DNA from 2 places in the Anoxybacillus sp. LAT27 genome. Region 2 is predicted to be linked to the other one. Evidence: a T-box and tRNA genes for the amino acid it is inferred to sense, from the RefSeq annotation. Region 2 holds a T-box; the other holds one or more tRNA genes.
The links. The T-box of region 2 lies ahead of LD028_RS16290 (valine--tRNA ligase). A T-box ahead of a tRNA ligase gene usually reads a tRNA of that ligase, here a tRNA-Val.
Positions count from the first base shown of each region.

Region 1: it encodes a tRNA-Val, which carries the amino acid that the T-box ahead of LD028_RS16290 (valine--tRNA ligase) is inferred to sense. The anticodon was not compared.

Region 1 covers NZ_JAIWYK010000014.1:99-7,729, forward strand. Annotated here, with positions in the region: partial or broken gene LD028_RS01315 (RNA-guided endonuclease InsQ/TnpB family protein) at 1-664, shown strand, start outside; gene LD028_RS01320 (hypothetical protein) at 815-1,447, shown strand; tRNA gene LD028_RS01325 (tRNA-Val) at 1,551-1,623, shown strand; gene LD028_RS01330 (DMT family transporter) at 1,874-2,746, shown strand; gene LD028_RS01335 (DUF5667 domain-containing protein) at 2,945-4,135, shown strand; gene LD028_RS01340 (TAXI family TRAP transporter solute-binding subunit) at 4,417-5,397, shown strand; gene LD028_RS01345 (DUF1850 domain-containing protein) at 5,470-5,979, shown strand; gene LD028_RS01350 (TRAP transporter permease) at 5,972-7,631, shown strand, end outside.
Region 2 covers NZ_JAIWYK010000445.1:128,008-135,801, reverse strand. Annotated here, with positions in the region: gene hemL (glutamate-1-semialdehyde 2,1-aminomutase) at 1-1,001, shown strand, start outside; gene LD028_RS16305 (LysM peptidoglycan-binding domain-containing protein) at 1,089-1,973, shown strand; gene LD028_RS16300 (protein kinase family protein) at 1,989-2,897, shown strand; gene LD028_RS16295 (hypothetical protein) at 2,882-3,073, opposite strand; T-box leader at 3,209-3,431, shown strand; gene LD028_RS16290 (valine--tRNA ligase) at 3,473-6,097, shown strand; gene LD028_RS16285 (bifunctional folylpolyglutamate synthase/dihydrofolate synthase) at 6,161-7,465, shown strand; gene LD028_RS16280 (Ig-like domain-containing protein) at 7,523-7,794, shown strand, end outside.

The sequences.
Region 1 (7,631 bases), on a different contig from region 2:
TCAAAAGTGGTTTCTCCATATTCCTGTATCCAAAGAAATGGAAGAAGCGAACCTTCATCACATTTGCCAAGTGGTTGGCGTAGATATGGGCGTAAATTTTCTTGCGACTGTTTATGATTCAAACGGACAGACGCTATTTTTCAAAGGTAGACACATCAAACACAAACGAGCAAAGTATAAACAACTCCGCAGACAACTACAAAAAAAGCAAACTCCGTCTGCCCGTAGAAGATTAAAGAAAATCGGTCAACGAGAAAACCGTTGGATGCAAGATGTCAACCATTGCATCAGTAAGGCACTCGTTGAGCGTTATGGCAAGAACACGCTGTTTGTGTTAGAGGATTTAACAGGCGTTCGCCAAAGAACAGAAAAAGTGTCCGTTAACCATCGGTATGAAATGGTATCTTGGGCGTTTTATGATTTAAGACAAAAAATCGAGTACAAAGCACGCAAACACCAAGCCAAAGTGATTGTGGTAGACCCAACATACACGTCCCAAACGTGCCCAAAATGCGGACATACAGAGAAAGCAAACCGAAATAAGAAAACGCACACGTTTTGTTGCCAAACATGCCAATACACATCAAACGATGACCGAGTTGGTGCGATGAATCTTCAACGAAAAGGAATCGAGTACATCGTTGAAGAAACAACAAAAGCATGACTTTTGTTGTTGGGTAGTTGTCAACCTGCCCTGATGCAACCCCAAGTGAAGGAAGGAGGATAACATCCGCTTGCACTTCTGGGGAGTTGCAAGCCCACGACTTTAGTCGTTGGGTAGTTGACACTAAATGAAAAAGTATGGAGGATGCGTATGTTTTTATCATTATTATTATCGGTTATGACAGCGCTTTTGTTCAATGGGGATACTTGCACAAAAAAATTAGAGGAAGCAAACGTACAACTATGTGGCAAAGAAGATGGAGATTGGGTGCGTCATTTTACGCTTCACGTCGGTCAACAGACGTATGCGTTTCCGGAATGGGAGCATGTCAATGATCCGAAGGCGATTCCGCAATTGCATTCGGTAGATGTCACAAAAGATGGAAAAGAAGATATTGTCGTTTTTCTCGTGAAAGCGCGCGGCAACGGCACGTATAAAAACGAAGTGCACGTATTTGCCCATCACGAAAACGGGATAGAAGAAATGATCGTCGAAGATCCGCGCACCGTTGTTTTGAAGAGCGTGAAGATGAGGGAAACAGACGAAGGAACAGAGCTGATTATCGATCATGTGCACGCGCTCATTCCGTATAACCGTCAAGGCGAGAAAGGCGTCAAAGTGACGTTCGATCGCTTTTTAAAATACGCGCTCGATAAACAAAAACTGAAGGCCGTATTACTTCTCGAACGAAAAAAAGGGGAATACATCGGCAGTTTAATCGTCACATACGAATATAAAGACGGTCTTTTCCAAGGCACGCATATCGACTTTATCCGTCATTAGCCATTGCCTAGGCAATGGCTAAAAAATTTTTCAAAAAAAATATTTGACAATGTGGGGGGACATCAGTATAATAAAAAATGTGTTCGATAGGACAACAACATACGATTCCGTAGCTCAGCTGGGAGAGCGCCACCTTGACAGGGTGGAGGTCGCTGGTTCGAGCCCAGTCGGAATCATCGGAAAACCCGAGTTCTGTAAAAGAGCTCGGGTTTTTTGTTTGTGGAATGGCGAGATGACTAAGGACATTTTAAAATTATTATTATGAAAAATAGAAAAATTTGATACAATGAAAAATAACCATCGTATAGGGGTGAAGAACATGTATATGTACTTGTTTGAGAACGATCAACCAGTTGCTTGCTTCTAAGACGGGGCAAGCGCACGTTCCGTCTTGTAGAAAAAAGAAAAAAGACGGAGGGAAGCTAGATGAGAAAAACGTTTTTCGGTTCGTTGTATTTGTCGCTTGCGGCGAGCATTTGGGGTGGCATGTATGTCGTAAGTAAATATGTGCTCGATTATGTTCCGCCATTTACGCTCGTATGGCTTCGCTATGCGGTTGCTTTTTTTGTATTATGGGCAATTTTACAGGTGCAACGTGTTCCGGTGCCAAAAGAAAAAGAAGATTGGAAGCATATCATATCGATTGGGATCGTCGGGTATGTCGTTTCTATTTCATTACAGTTTGTCGGGACGAAATGGTCGGATGCGCATACGGCTTCGCTCATTACGTCAGCCACGCCTGCCTTCATTGTCATTTTTGCTCGTTGGATGTTAAATGAAGCGCTAACGTTACGAAAACTAAGTGCGCTTTTGCTTGCGACGGCAGGGGTTGTTGTCGTTGTTGGATTTGGTAAAGGGGAGACGACCTCGTTTTTTGGAAACGTGCTACTCGTTGGAGCGGCAGTAACGTGGGCGCTTTTATCGGTGCTTGTCAAAATCGCATCGGATCGTCTGTCGGTATTAGTCATGACGACTTATGCGATTTTTGTCGCATGGATTGGTACAACACCGATGATGGTATGGGAATGGTGGCAAGTGGCGTCTGTAACTTTTTCGTTTCCTGTTGTGCTTGGGGTCATTTATCTCGGCGTTGTGTCAACCGCAGGGGCGTTTTTTCTTTGGAATAAAGGGATGGAAATGATGGATGCTAGTATCGGTTCGCTCTTTTTCTTTTTCCAGCCGCTTGTCGGTTCTTTGTTCGGTTGGCTGTTTTTACATGAGCAATTACATGTTTCATTTTGGATTGGTGGGGCGCTTATTATTGTCGGAGTTATTGTTGCTGTGTTTGAGAAAAAGTAAAGAAAGACAGCGTGAATGAGAGGAGTTTCCTCTCTTTTTGCGTATTATGAGGTGAGTGGCAAGATAGGTCCTGTGTACTAAATGGTTTTGGGGCAAATTTCTAATTTTTTTAGGAAAAAAGGGATTTGAAAAGCTGAGATATTTTTTCGATACTTAAAGTAAGAGACTTATCACATAAAATGATGCGAGGTGAGGAAAATGAAGCCGTTTTTTCGTGTTTTATTTGCAGTCGTATTTTCTCTCGCTTTTATCCAATTAAACAGTATTGATGTACAAGCTGAAGGAGAAGAAACACAAATAGAACAAGAAGTTGAACAATCATTCGAAGGGGAATCAGCACCTTCGGAAGAGAAGGGAGATTGGACAGAAGTACAGGTAGCAGATGTAATGGACGAATCGGAAAAGCCAACGATAGTCCCTGGTGAATTCCTTTACTTTTTCAAAACATTTGTTGAACGGATTCAGTTAGCACTTACATTTGATGAAGTGGAGAAAGCGAAACTATTAACAGATTTGGCGAAGGAAAGAATATTAGAAGCTAAAGTTTTGTTGGAAAATGGGAATGAACAACTTGCGAAAGAAACGTTAGAAAAAGCGTTTGAGCAGCAGGAGCTTGCGATCGAAGTAGGAAAATCAACAGAAGATCAAGCGGTTGAAAATGAAGAAATGGAAGAGAAAGTAGATGGAATGGATGAAAAAGTAACAAAAAATATTCTCGTTCTTCAACAACTCGTTGAAAAAATAAAAAACGAAAAAGCGAAAGAAGCGCTTACAGCAAATATTGCGAGAATGACAATGAAACTCGAAGAAAAACTTGCGAAGAAACAGCAAAAATACGAAGAGAAGAAAAATGAAATAGCTAAGCAATTGAAAGAAGGAAAAATTACACCAGATGAAGCAGAGATAAAGTTGAAAGAGTTAGAAGAAAAATATGAGAAAAAACAACGAGCGACACAAACAGCATTTGTCAAACAATCAGGAGAAATGATCGCTCGTGTTGAAAAGAAAGTTGGAACGGTTGAATCTTTGAGTACGGAAGTGGTCGATTCGGAGTCGAACAAACAAAATGAAGAAAATGTAGTCGAACAAGTAGCGCAAGAAAAGGGACGAAAACAGATTGAGAAAGAGATAAGAGAAAAAGCACAAGAACGTAAGGAAGAGATAAGAGAAAAGGCGCAAGAGCGTAAAGAAGAGATAAAAGAAAAGGTGAAAGAACGTAAGGAAGAGATAAAAGAAAAAGTAGAAGAACGAAAAAAGAAATGGAAAGAGCGTAAAGAAGAGATAAAGGAAAGAGAGCGAAAAAACATAGCGAAAAAAGAGCAACAGGAAGATGAAAGTGAACAGTATAACGAAACGAATGACGAAAACCACGAAGAAGATGATGAATAAACAAAATGGTTGAATAGTTACGAAAGTCAGCGTCTAGCTGGCTTTTTTTCTTTTTGGTGACATAAAAAATTTTACCACTTCTTCGTTGAACGTGATGTACAAAAACGGATCGGCTTATGAGATTTCTCTTAGGAATACAAGCGACGCTTGTTATAAAAAACGTAACTTTTGGTGAATGATTAATAAATTGGGAATTATCTCATAATTGTTTGACAATTTTCTAGGTGTATATGTTATTATAGTATTGTGTTTTTATAAAAAAAGAAAAAGGGGTGTTATCATTGAAGAAACTACGCAGTCGAGTTTTATTCGCCTTGTTGTTAGCGATTACAATGATTGTTGCAGCATGTGGTAACAATGACACAGGCGGTAGCGAGGGAGAAAAAGAGAAAGTTACAAGCATTAGCATTTTAACAGGGGGAACAGGTGGTACATACTACCCGCTCGGTGGAGCGATGGCGAGCATTATTCAAGATGAGACAGGTATTAATGCGAATGCTCAATCTTCAGGTGCTTCAGCAGAAAATATGAATACATTAAAACAAGGTGAAGCAGAAATTGCGTTTACACAAACGGATATTGCCTCTTACGCATTAAATGGAGAATTAATGTTTGAAGGAAATAAAGTAGAAAACGTGCAAGCTATCGGTACACTTTATCCAGAAACGGTTCAAATCGTCACAACAAAAGATAGTGGCATTGAATCGGTTGAAGACTTAAAAGGTAAAACTGTATCGATTGGTGCACCTGGCTCAGGTGTAAGTGCGAATGCACAACAAATTTTAGAAATTCACGGTATTTCGTTAGATGATATTAAAGTACAAAACTTGTCTTTCGATGAGTCTGTAGACGGTATTCAAGCTGGAAACATTGACGCTGCATTTGTGACAGCGGGTACGCCAACTGGGGCAGTAGAAGCATTAGCGGCTCAGAAAGAAGTAAAAATTGTTCCGATTGCTGCTGATAAAGTAAAAGAATTAATCGCAAAATATCCGTTCTATGCGGAAGATACGATTCCGGCTGGGACGTACGGCATCGATTCTGATGTGACAACGGTCGCGGTAAAAGCGATGCTTGTCGTCCGTAAAGATTTAGACGAAGAAACAGTATACAATATTACAAAAGCGATTTTTGAAAACACAGATAAAATTACACATGCGAAAGGAAAATTAATTAAAGCAGAGACAGCACTTGATGGAATTGGCGATATGCCATTGCACCCAGGAGCAGAAAAATACTTTACTGAAAAAGGTGTAAAATAACGATCAGATGGATGCATGATAGACCGACGTTGCTCGGTCTATCGTTTCGTTTGTTTAAAGGTGGGGTCTCACGTGCTTTCATGGAAACGTTTCTTTTTTTTGCCCCTTTTCACCGTGATCGCTTTCGTGTTCTTTTTTCCATATAAACTGGTCATTGCTTTTTACTTGGAAGATTCTGATAAACTCATCGCCTTTCTTCCAATACATGAATCGCCATCCTTTCAAATCGTTTATACGCATTCCATCCACTTAACTGACGTTGTTGAAACGTACAACATAACTAATGAAGAATTTGTGTTAACAGAATTAACGTATGAAAATTTCGGGATTGGGATGCCTGCAGACGCCGAAGGAGATGAAGTATTTGAAAAAAGAGATGGCAAATATGTGATTACGAACATGAACCGTCATTTTCCAGCGATCCATCTTCGTATCGGACAAGTGCGAGCGAACCATCGCCTCGTCTATGAAGGAAAGCAAATCATGCTCGGTGAAAAAATTGGACAAGGGGTATGGGTGCGCATTGTTCCGATTCGAATGAGCGTATGGCAACAAATGAAAGGAGTGAACATCGATGGATAAAGAGAAGTTTGAAACGTTGTCGGCGGAAGAGCAACAACAAATATTAGAAAAATACGATCCTGAATCGAACACACGTAAATTGACGGGTGTTTTTCAAAAGGTTACGTTTGTCGGATTGCTCGCTTTCTCGTTATTCCAATTGTACACGGCGATTTTTGGTGTGTTTACAGCCCAAATTCAACGTTCCATTCATTTAGGTTTTGCTTTAGCTTTAATCTTTCTTTTGTTTCCTGCTCGCCGCGGAAAAAGGGAGCGTGGAAAACTGCAAATTGCTTGGTATGACATTGTGCTGGCGTTGTTAAGTATCTACGTCGGCGCATATTGGCCGATGCATATCGATGAGATCGTTATGCGTGCCGGTTTGTTGACGGACTGGGATTTCTATGTGGGAGTAATGGCAATCGTACTCGTATTAGAAGCGACGCGACGGGCTGTTGGATTGCCAATTATGATTATCGCCATTTTATTTTTGTCGTACGGCTATTTTGGCGAAATGATGCCAAACTTTTTGCGTCATAGTGGTTTAAGTTTGCAGCGTTTAGTTCAAACGATGTTTTTTACGACAGAAGGTATTTTAGGTACACCATTAGGGGTATCATCGACGTTTATCTTCTTGTTTTTACTGTTTGGTTCGTTTCTCGTCAAAACAGGTGTCGGGCAATATTTTAATGATTTAGCCGTCGCCATTGCAGGTCGAAGCACAGGCGGTCCGGCGAAAGTAGCGATTTTTTCAAGTGCTCTCCAAGGAACGATTAGCGGAAGTTCAGTGGCGAACGTCGTCACCTCTGGATCATTTACGATTCCGATGATGAAAAAACTTGGATACAAAAAAGAGTTTGCTGGAGCGGTAGAAGCGGCGGCGTCCACGGGTGGACAATTGATGCCACCTATTATGGGAGCAGCAGCGTTTCTTATGGTTGAATTTATCGGTGGGGGATTGACGTATTGGGATATTGCGAAAGCAGCGACGATTCCTGCGCTTTTGTACTTTGCGGGCATTTGGATTATGACACATTTTGAAGCGAAACGGATCGGATTAAGTGGATTGTCTAAAGAAGAAATGCCTGACCGAAAAGAAGTGCTTAAGAAAATTTATTTATTAGTGCCTATCGTTTCAGTCATTGCGTTATTGATGGCAGGTGTAACTGTCACACATGCTGCGTTATACTCAATTGTCATTGCTATTGTAGTCGGGTTTTTGAATCGGGCGTCAAAAATGAAGCCTGTAGATCTCATTTATGCGCTTGTAGACGGGGCGCGCACAGCTTTAGGTGTAGCAGCAGCGACAGCTTCAGCGGGAATTATTGTTGGGATCGTCACAAAAACAGGTTTAGGGTTAAAGCTAGCGAACGGCTTGCTTGATATTGCGGGAGGACAATTGTTGCCGACGTTATTTTTAACGATGATTGCGGCCATTGTGTTAGGAATGGGTTCACCGACGACTGCCAACTATGTCATTACGTCAACTATTGCGGCACCGGCAATTATTTTACTCGGTGTTCCTGATTTATCAGCACATCTATTCGTCTTCTACTTCGGTATTATTGCGGACATTACTCCTCCAGTTGCGCTTGCAGCGTTTGCGGCAGCGGGAGTATCGGGGGGAGAGCCGATTCGAACGGGGATTCAGTCTGCTAAATTGGCGATTGCAG
Region 2 (7,794 bases):
CCAAACTCGTCATGGAGCGCATGCCGTCTATTGAAATCATTCGTATGGTTAGCTCGGGAACAGAAGCGACGATGAGCGCCCTTCGTTTAGCACGCGGCTATACAGGACGAAATAAAATTGTAAAGTTTGAGGGCTGTTATCACGGTCATGGCGATTCGCTTTTAATTAAAGCAGGATCGGGTGTTGCTACCCTCGGTTTGCCTGATAGTCCAGGAGTACCAGAAACGGTTGCCCAACATACAATTACTGTACCGTACAACGACTTACAAAGCGTACGTTATGCGTTTGAAAAGTTTGGGGAAGATATTGCAGCGGTTATTGTTGAACCTGTTGCAGGAAATATGGGAGTCGTTCCGCCAGAGCCAGGCTTTTTACAAGGGTTGCGCGATGTGACGAACGAATACGGTGCCCTTCTTATTTTTGATGAAGTGATGACAGGTTTCCGTGTCGACTATTATAGCGGTCAAGGATATTACGGGGTGACACCAGATTTAACGTGCCTTGGAAAAGTCATCGGTGGTGGACTACCAGTCGGGGCATACGGTGGTCGGGCTGATATTATGGAGAAAATTGCACCGAGTGGTCCGATTTATCAAGCCGGTACGTTATCAGGAAATCCGATGGCGATGACAGCTGGTTATGAAACGTTGCGACAATTGACGCCAGAAACGTATGAAGCGTTTAAGAAAAAAGCAAATCGGTTAGCAGAGGGACTAAGTGAAGCAGCTAAAGCATATAACATTCCACATACGATTAACCAAGCTGGCTCGATGATCGGCATGTTCTTTACAAATGAGCGTGTCACAAACTACGAAACAGCAAAAACGTCCAATTTAGACTTATTTGCTCGTTATTATCAAGAAATGGCGAATGAAGGCATTTTCTTACCGCCATCGCAATTTGAAGGCATGTTTTTATCGACTGCACATACCGATGAAGATATCGAAAAAACAATAGAAGCAGCGCGACGTGCGTTTGCGAAAATGAGCGATTGCCTGTAAGGCGTCGCTTTTTTTATGCATACTTCTTTTTTTCTCCTCATAATCATAGTAATGTGAAATGACTTGGACGTTGAAGGAGAGATGAGCATGTTGCGTTTTTCAATTGAAGAAGCGATTGCTTTTCGGCGTGAGCATCACGTCGATCAGTTATTATCAATTTCACTGCAACCGACCATTACGATTGAGGAACAAGAAGATTACGTGTATATTCGCGGTGTGCTGGAGTTATCAGGGGAATATACGAAGGGAGAGGAAGATGGAGAGGACAATCAACCATTTGAAGCCGCTCGCTACGTTGAACATGTCCGTATAACTGATGAACAAATTGGTGAGTTTTTACATCAATTTCCGATCGACGTCACTGTGCCGAAAGAGCGAATTGATGATTTGGAACAAGTATATGTAATGATTGAATCATTTGACTATGACTTCAAACAACAGGAACTACGGTTAATCGCAGAAGTAGCGATTCATGGCATTCAAATGGATGATCGTGAAGATGACGAGTGGGAACCGTACAACGTAGACGAGTTCGAACCGTTTGAAACAGTTGCCCGACAAGAAGTATATCAACAAGAAGAGACGGAAGAAGAACAAGAGAGTATTGTTAACGTTCCACCATTTTATATGTTTCATGAAGAAAATGACCAAGTAGAAGAGCAACATGAAGTGGAACGAGCTGAAGAACGAAAAGAAGAACAGCAATCGTTTCAGCTCGAAATGAAAGGGAGAGATACGAACGAAAAGCGAAATGAAAACGCCTTATATTTAACGAAGCTATTCGGTAAAAATGAAGAACAGGCATTTGCACGTTTGAAAATTTGTATCGTCCAACAAGGTGATTCGTTGGACAAGATTGCCGAGCGCTATGATGTATCTGTCCAGCAGTTATTGCGTACAAATCACTTAGAAAGCGGTGCGGATATACACGAAGGACAGTTGCTATACATTCCAACGCCAACTAAAGTGTAAAAGGGCGGCATGAAAATGAACACGATGCAACAACGTGAGCGTGTCCAAAAGTGGAAAACACCGAACGGGACACATGCGCTCAAACGAATAGAATCATTGGCGCATTGGCAGGCGATTGAGCAAGCTTATCGTTTGCGCATACCGCTTGCCATTCCGATTTATGAAACGAAAAAACGGGGCGGCCAATGGTATTACACAATGCCATGGCTAAAAGAAAAGACGCAACCAGCCTCATCGTTTTTTCAAGATTTAGCGCGATGGCATAAACATTCGGTAAAAGACATTGAAACGACGGAAGCGGAAATTGAGCGGTATTATGAGGAACGAAAACATTCTCTTGAACAGGCGAAAAAAACGATCACTCACTATATCGAGACATGTGAAAAACAATGGTATATGTCCCCGTTTCAACTACAATGTTGCACGCATTTTCTTGATGTCATGCGCGCCATTTCGTTTTCTGAACATACGTTAAATGAATGGCGCGAGCGCATGCGTGAAAAAAAGACTGTGCGTATTTGCTATATTCACGGTCGACCATCGTTTCAACATTATGTGGAACGAGAAGATGGCACATCGTATTTTATTAGTTTCGAACGAGCACGCTGGGCCCCACCGTTTCATGATTTACTTTTCTTTTTTCGCCAATATTTGCGCACGTATCCGATAACATGTGATGAAGCAGTACAATGGCTTGCACAGTACGAACAAATATTGGAGCTTGAAGAAGATGAACGGTTATTATTTTTTCATTTACTTGTTGATCCACATCGGTTTGTTCGTCTCATTCATCGGTACGAACAACAACGTCATGACCGACAACTGACCGCTGCTTGGCAACGAGCGTATTGGCAAATGAAAAATATTGAATATGTCATCGGAAAATGGGAAGAGGAAAAACAAACGAATCAAATCCAATCGTGATGTAAAGCGAAGGAAAGCAAAATAAAAATGGCGAGTAAAATGACATCAATGGTTGTTGGAAATAAAATGGTACGAATCGCCTGAACGACGGTAATCGGGATGATGCATTGTTCAGCAATAAAGCGAAGTTTTCGTAACCACGGTGGCCAGGCGTACGGATTGTAACGCTTACGCATATGCTCACTTCCTTTTCAAATGATTAGCTCCACATGTTGGAGCTTTTATTTTTTATCATATGTATAAAGAAGTGAAAATGTGGCAAACCTTATTGACGATTCATATGATTTTTATATAGTATTATGTATGAATAGAAAAAAGCGAAGATAGGGAAGAGTACGGCGTAACCCGCCTAGCAGAGAGGGAAATCAGTAGCTGCGAGATTTCCTAGGTTCGTGGTCGTCGGAAGGTCGCCCTGGAGCTGCTTCTTCGAACGAAAGTAGAAGAGGCCGGTGCATCGCCGTTATCGATTTGAGTGCTTAAGCATTGCTTAAGAAAAAAGGTGGTACCGCGAAAGAGTCTCCTTTCGTCCTTTTCGGATGAAAGGAGTTTTTTATTTTAGTGAAGGAGGGATTTTTATGTTACCGCCGAAGTACGACCACCGTGCTGTTGAGGCAAATCGTTATGAATGGTGGCTAAAAGGAAAGTTTTTTGAAGCAACAAGCGATGAGACGAAAAAGCCGTTTACGATTGTCATTCCACCGCCAAATGTAACAGGAAAGCTTCATTTAGGACATGCGTGGGATACGACGTTACAAGACATTATTACGCGCATGAAGCGTATGCAAGGGTACGACGTTTTATGGCTTCCGGGCATGGACCATGCGGGTATTGCTACGCAAGCAAAAGTAGAAGAAAAGCTGCGCAACGAAGGGAAAACACGTTACGATTTAGGGCGAGAAAAGTTTGTGGAAGAGACGTGGAAGTGGAAAGAAGAATATGCAGGTCACATCCGTTCTCAATGGGCGAAGCTTGGACTTGGTCTCGATTATACACGCGAGCGCTTTACGCTTGATGAAGGATTATCGAAAGCCGTACGCGAAGTGTTTGTATCGTTATATAAAAAAGGTCTTATTTATCGCGGCGAATATATTATTAACTGGGATCCGGTGACAAAAACAGCATTATCGGACATTGAAGTCGTATATAAAGATGTGCAAGGTGCGCTATATCATATGCGCTATCCGCTTGCGGACGGCTCAGGTTATATCGAAGTGGCAACGACACGTCCAGAAACGATGCTTGGCGATACAGCCGTTGCCGTTCATCCAGAAGACGAACGCTACAAACACCTTATCGGAAAAACAGTCATTTTACCAATCGTTGGTCGCGAAATTCCGATTATTGGTGATGAGTACGTCGACATGTCGTTCGGTTCTGGGGCGGTGAAAATTACGCCGGCACACGATCCAAACGACTTTGAAATCGGAAACCGTCATAACTTGCCGCGTATTCTCGTCATGAACGAAGACGGTACGATGAACGACAACGCTCTTCAATATAAGGGGCTCGATCGCTTCGAATGCCGTAAGCAAATCGTGAAAGACTTACAAGAACAAGGCGTGCTATTTAAAATCGAGGAACATATGCATTCGGTTGGTCATAGTGAACGTAGCGGTGCCGTCGTAGAACCATATTTGTCGACACAATGGTTCGTTAAAATGAAGCCGCTTGCTGAAGCTGCGATTGAACTACAAAAAACAGAAGGAAAAGTAAATTTCGTTCCAGAGCGATTTGAAAAAACGTACTTACATTGGATGGAAAACATTCGCGATTGGTGCATTTCTCGCCAGCTTTGGTGGGGACATCGCATTCCAGCATGGTATCATAAAGAAACAGGCGAAGTGTATGTCGATCATGAGCCACCAGCTGATATTGAAAATTGGGAACAAGATCCAGATGTATTAGATACATGGTTTAGCTCTGCGCTTTGGCCGTTTTCAACGATGGGCTGGCCAGATGAAACATCGGCAGACTATGAGCGCTATTATCCAACGGATGTGCTTGTAACAGGATATGACATCATTTTCTTCTGGGTATCGCGCATGATTTTCCAAGCGCTTGAATTTACAGGCAAACGTCCGTTTAAAGATGTTCTCATTCACGGACTAGTGCGTGATGCACAAGGACGAAAAATGAGTAAATCGCTCGGTAACGGCGTTGATCCGATGGATGTGATCGATCAGTACGGTGCCGACTCGCTTCGTTACTTTTTAGCGACAGGAAGCGCACCTGGTCAAGACTTGCGATTTAGCACAGAAAAAGTTGAAGCGACATGGAACTTCGTCAATAAAATTTGGAACGCTTCTCGTTTTGCGCTCATGAATATGGAAGGATTCACGTATGAAGACATTGACTTACATGGTGAAAAATCGGTTGCTGATCATTGGATTTTAACGCGCTTAAACGAAACGATTGAGACGGTGACAAAACTTGCCGATAAATACGAGTTTGGTGAAGTCGGTCGCGTATTATATAACTTCATTTGGGACGACTTATGCGATTGGTATATCGAAATGGCGAAATTGCCGCTATACGGCGACGATGAACAAGCGAAGAAAACGACGCGCTCTGTTCTTGCTTATGTGCTTGATCAAACGATGCGTCTCCTTCATCCGTTTATGCCGTTTGTGACGGAAGAAATTTGGCAACAACTTCCTCATGAAGGAGAGTCAATTACAGTTGCTTCGTGGCCGCAAGTCCGTTCTGAACTAAGCAATCATGAAGCGGCCGAACAAATGCGCTTGCTCGTCGATATTATTCGCGCGGTGCGTAACATTCGCGCAGAAGTGAATACACCGTTAAGCAAGCCAATTACGTTGCACATTAAAGCAAAAGATGAACAAATTGCGAGCACGCTTCAGAAAAATCGCTCATATATTGAGCGCTTCTGTAACCCTAGTGAACTTGTCATCGACACGACGATTCCAACAGTTGAGAAAGCAATGACAGCTGTTGTGACAGGTGCAGAACTAAGCTTGCCGCTTGAAGGATTAATTAATATTGAAGAAGAAGTAAAACGTCTCGAAAAAGAGTTACAAAAACTCGATCAAGAAGTCGAGCGCGTGCAAAAGAAATTAAGTAACGAAGGCTTTTTAGCAAAAGCGCCAGCGCACGTTGTCGAGGAGGAGCGGAAAAAAGAACGCGACTACATCGAAAAACGCGAAGCGGTCCGCGCCCGTCTTGCACAATTAAAACAATAGTTTTATGATGAAGACGAATCCATTTCGGATTCGTCTTTCACTTTAATAGAAGGGGGATTTTTCATGGTTCGTACATATAAAGAAGCAGTTGAATGGATTCATGGACGGTTAAAGTTAGGGGTCAAACCGGGATTAAGACGAATGGAATGGATGATGGAAAAGCTCGATCATCCAGAGCGTCGCATCAAAGCGATTCATGTCGGTGGAACGAACGGAAAAGGATCGACCGTTTGCTTTTTACGTCACATTTTACAAGAAGCAGGTTATCGTGTCGGGACATTTACATCGCCATACGTTGAACAATTTAATGAACGCATTAGTATAAACGGAAAACCAATTAGCGATGTTGATCTGATTAAACTTGTGCAAATCATTCAGCCTTTGGCAGAGGAGTTAGAACAGACGGAATTAGGTGGACCGACAGAGTTTGAAGTTATTACCGCCATGGCACTTTATTATTTTGGAAAAATGAACGTGCAAGACGTCGTCATTTTTGAAGTAGGACTTGGCGGACGCTTAGATTCAACGAACGTTATTTATCCGCTTTTATCGGTGATTACAAACATCGGTTACGATCATATACATATATTAGGGAATACACTTGAACAAATTGCGTTTGAAAAAGCGGGAATTATTAAGGCAGGAATCCCTGTTATGACAGCGATTGATCAGCCGGAGGCGCTACAAGTAGTAGAAGAGAAAGCGACATCGGTACGCACAAAAGCATATGTGCTCGATCGCGATTTTACCGTTTTTGCTCACGAACCAACGACGGACGGAGAACGTTTTTCTTTACAAACACCGTTTACGACATATCGCGATGTAACGACAACGATGCTTGGGGCACATCAAGTGAAAAACGCAGCGCTTGCGCTGATGGTTGCCGACTATTTACGTACGTATTATTCGTTTTTGATTGAGCGTGAACATATGTACAACGGCATTCGAAAAGCAGCGTGGCTCGGGCGATTTGAGAAGATGGATGAACGTCCGCTTATCATTATTGATGGGGCGCATAACGAAGAAGGAATCGATAGTCTCGTTTCGACAATGAACGCTCATTATCCGAACCGCCGTGTGCATGTCCTTTTTACAGCGTTAGGCGACAAACCAGTCACAGCGATGATTCGAAAGCTAGAAACGATTGCCGAGACGATGACGTTTACAACATTTGATTTTCCGCGCGCTCTTTCCGCTGAACAACTCGCCGAACAAGCGACACATCCGAATGTGCAATGGACAAACGACTGGAAACAATGGTTAAAAGAAAAACGGAAACAAGTTGAAAAAGATGATATTATTTTAATTACAGGTTCACTTTATTTCATCTCAAATGTGCGAAATTTTATAAAAAATAAATATAAGTAAGACGAAAACTGATGTATAATAGATAAAAAATAGGACTTTCGAAAGGGGGAGAGGTAGGTGAAAAGAGCTGTTTCGATGTTTCTTGTGCTACTTTTGTGGTCATCGTTATTATTTCCAGCTGTTAACAGCAACGCGGCAAGCAATAAACAGACAGGTGAAAAGTATGAAATATTAGAGATTGTCAGTCATGATTCATCCGGTTCACCTCTAGCTGACGATTATGTAAACAATACGAAAAACTTAAACATTACAACGATGACGATGAAACGCTTTGTCGCTTTACGTGACGAGCTTGATGGAAAATATGATGCGATTGTGATTTCTCAAGG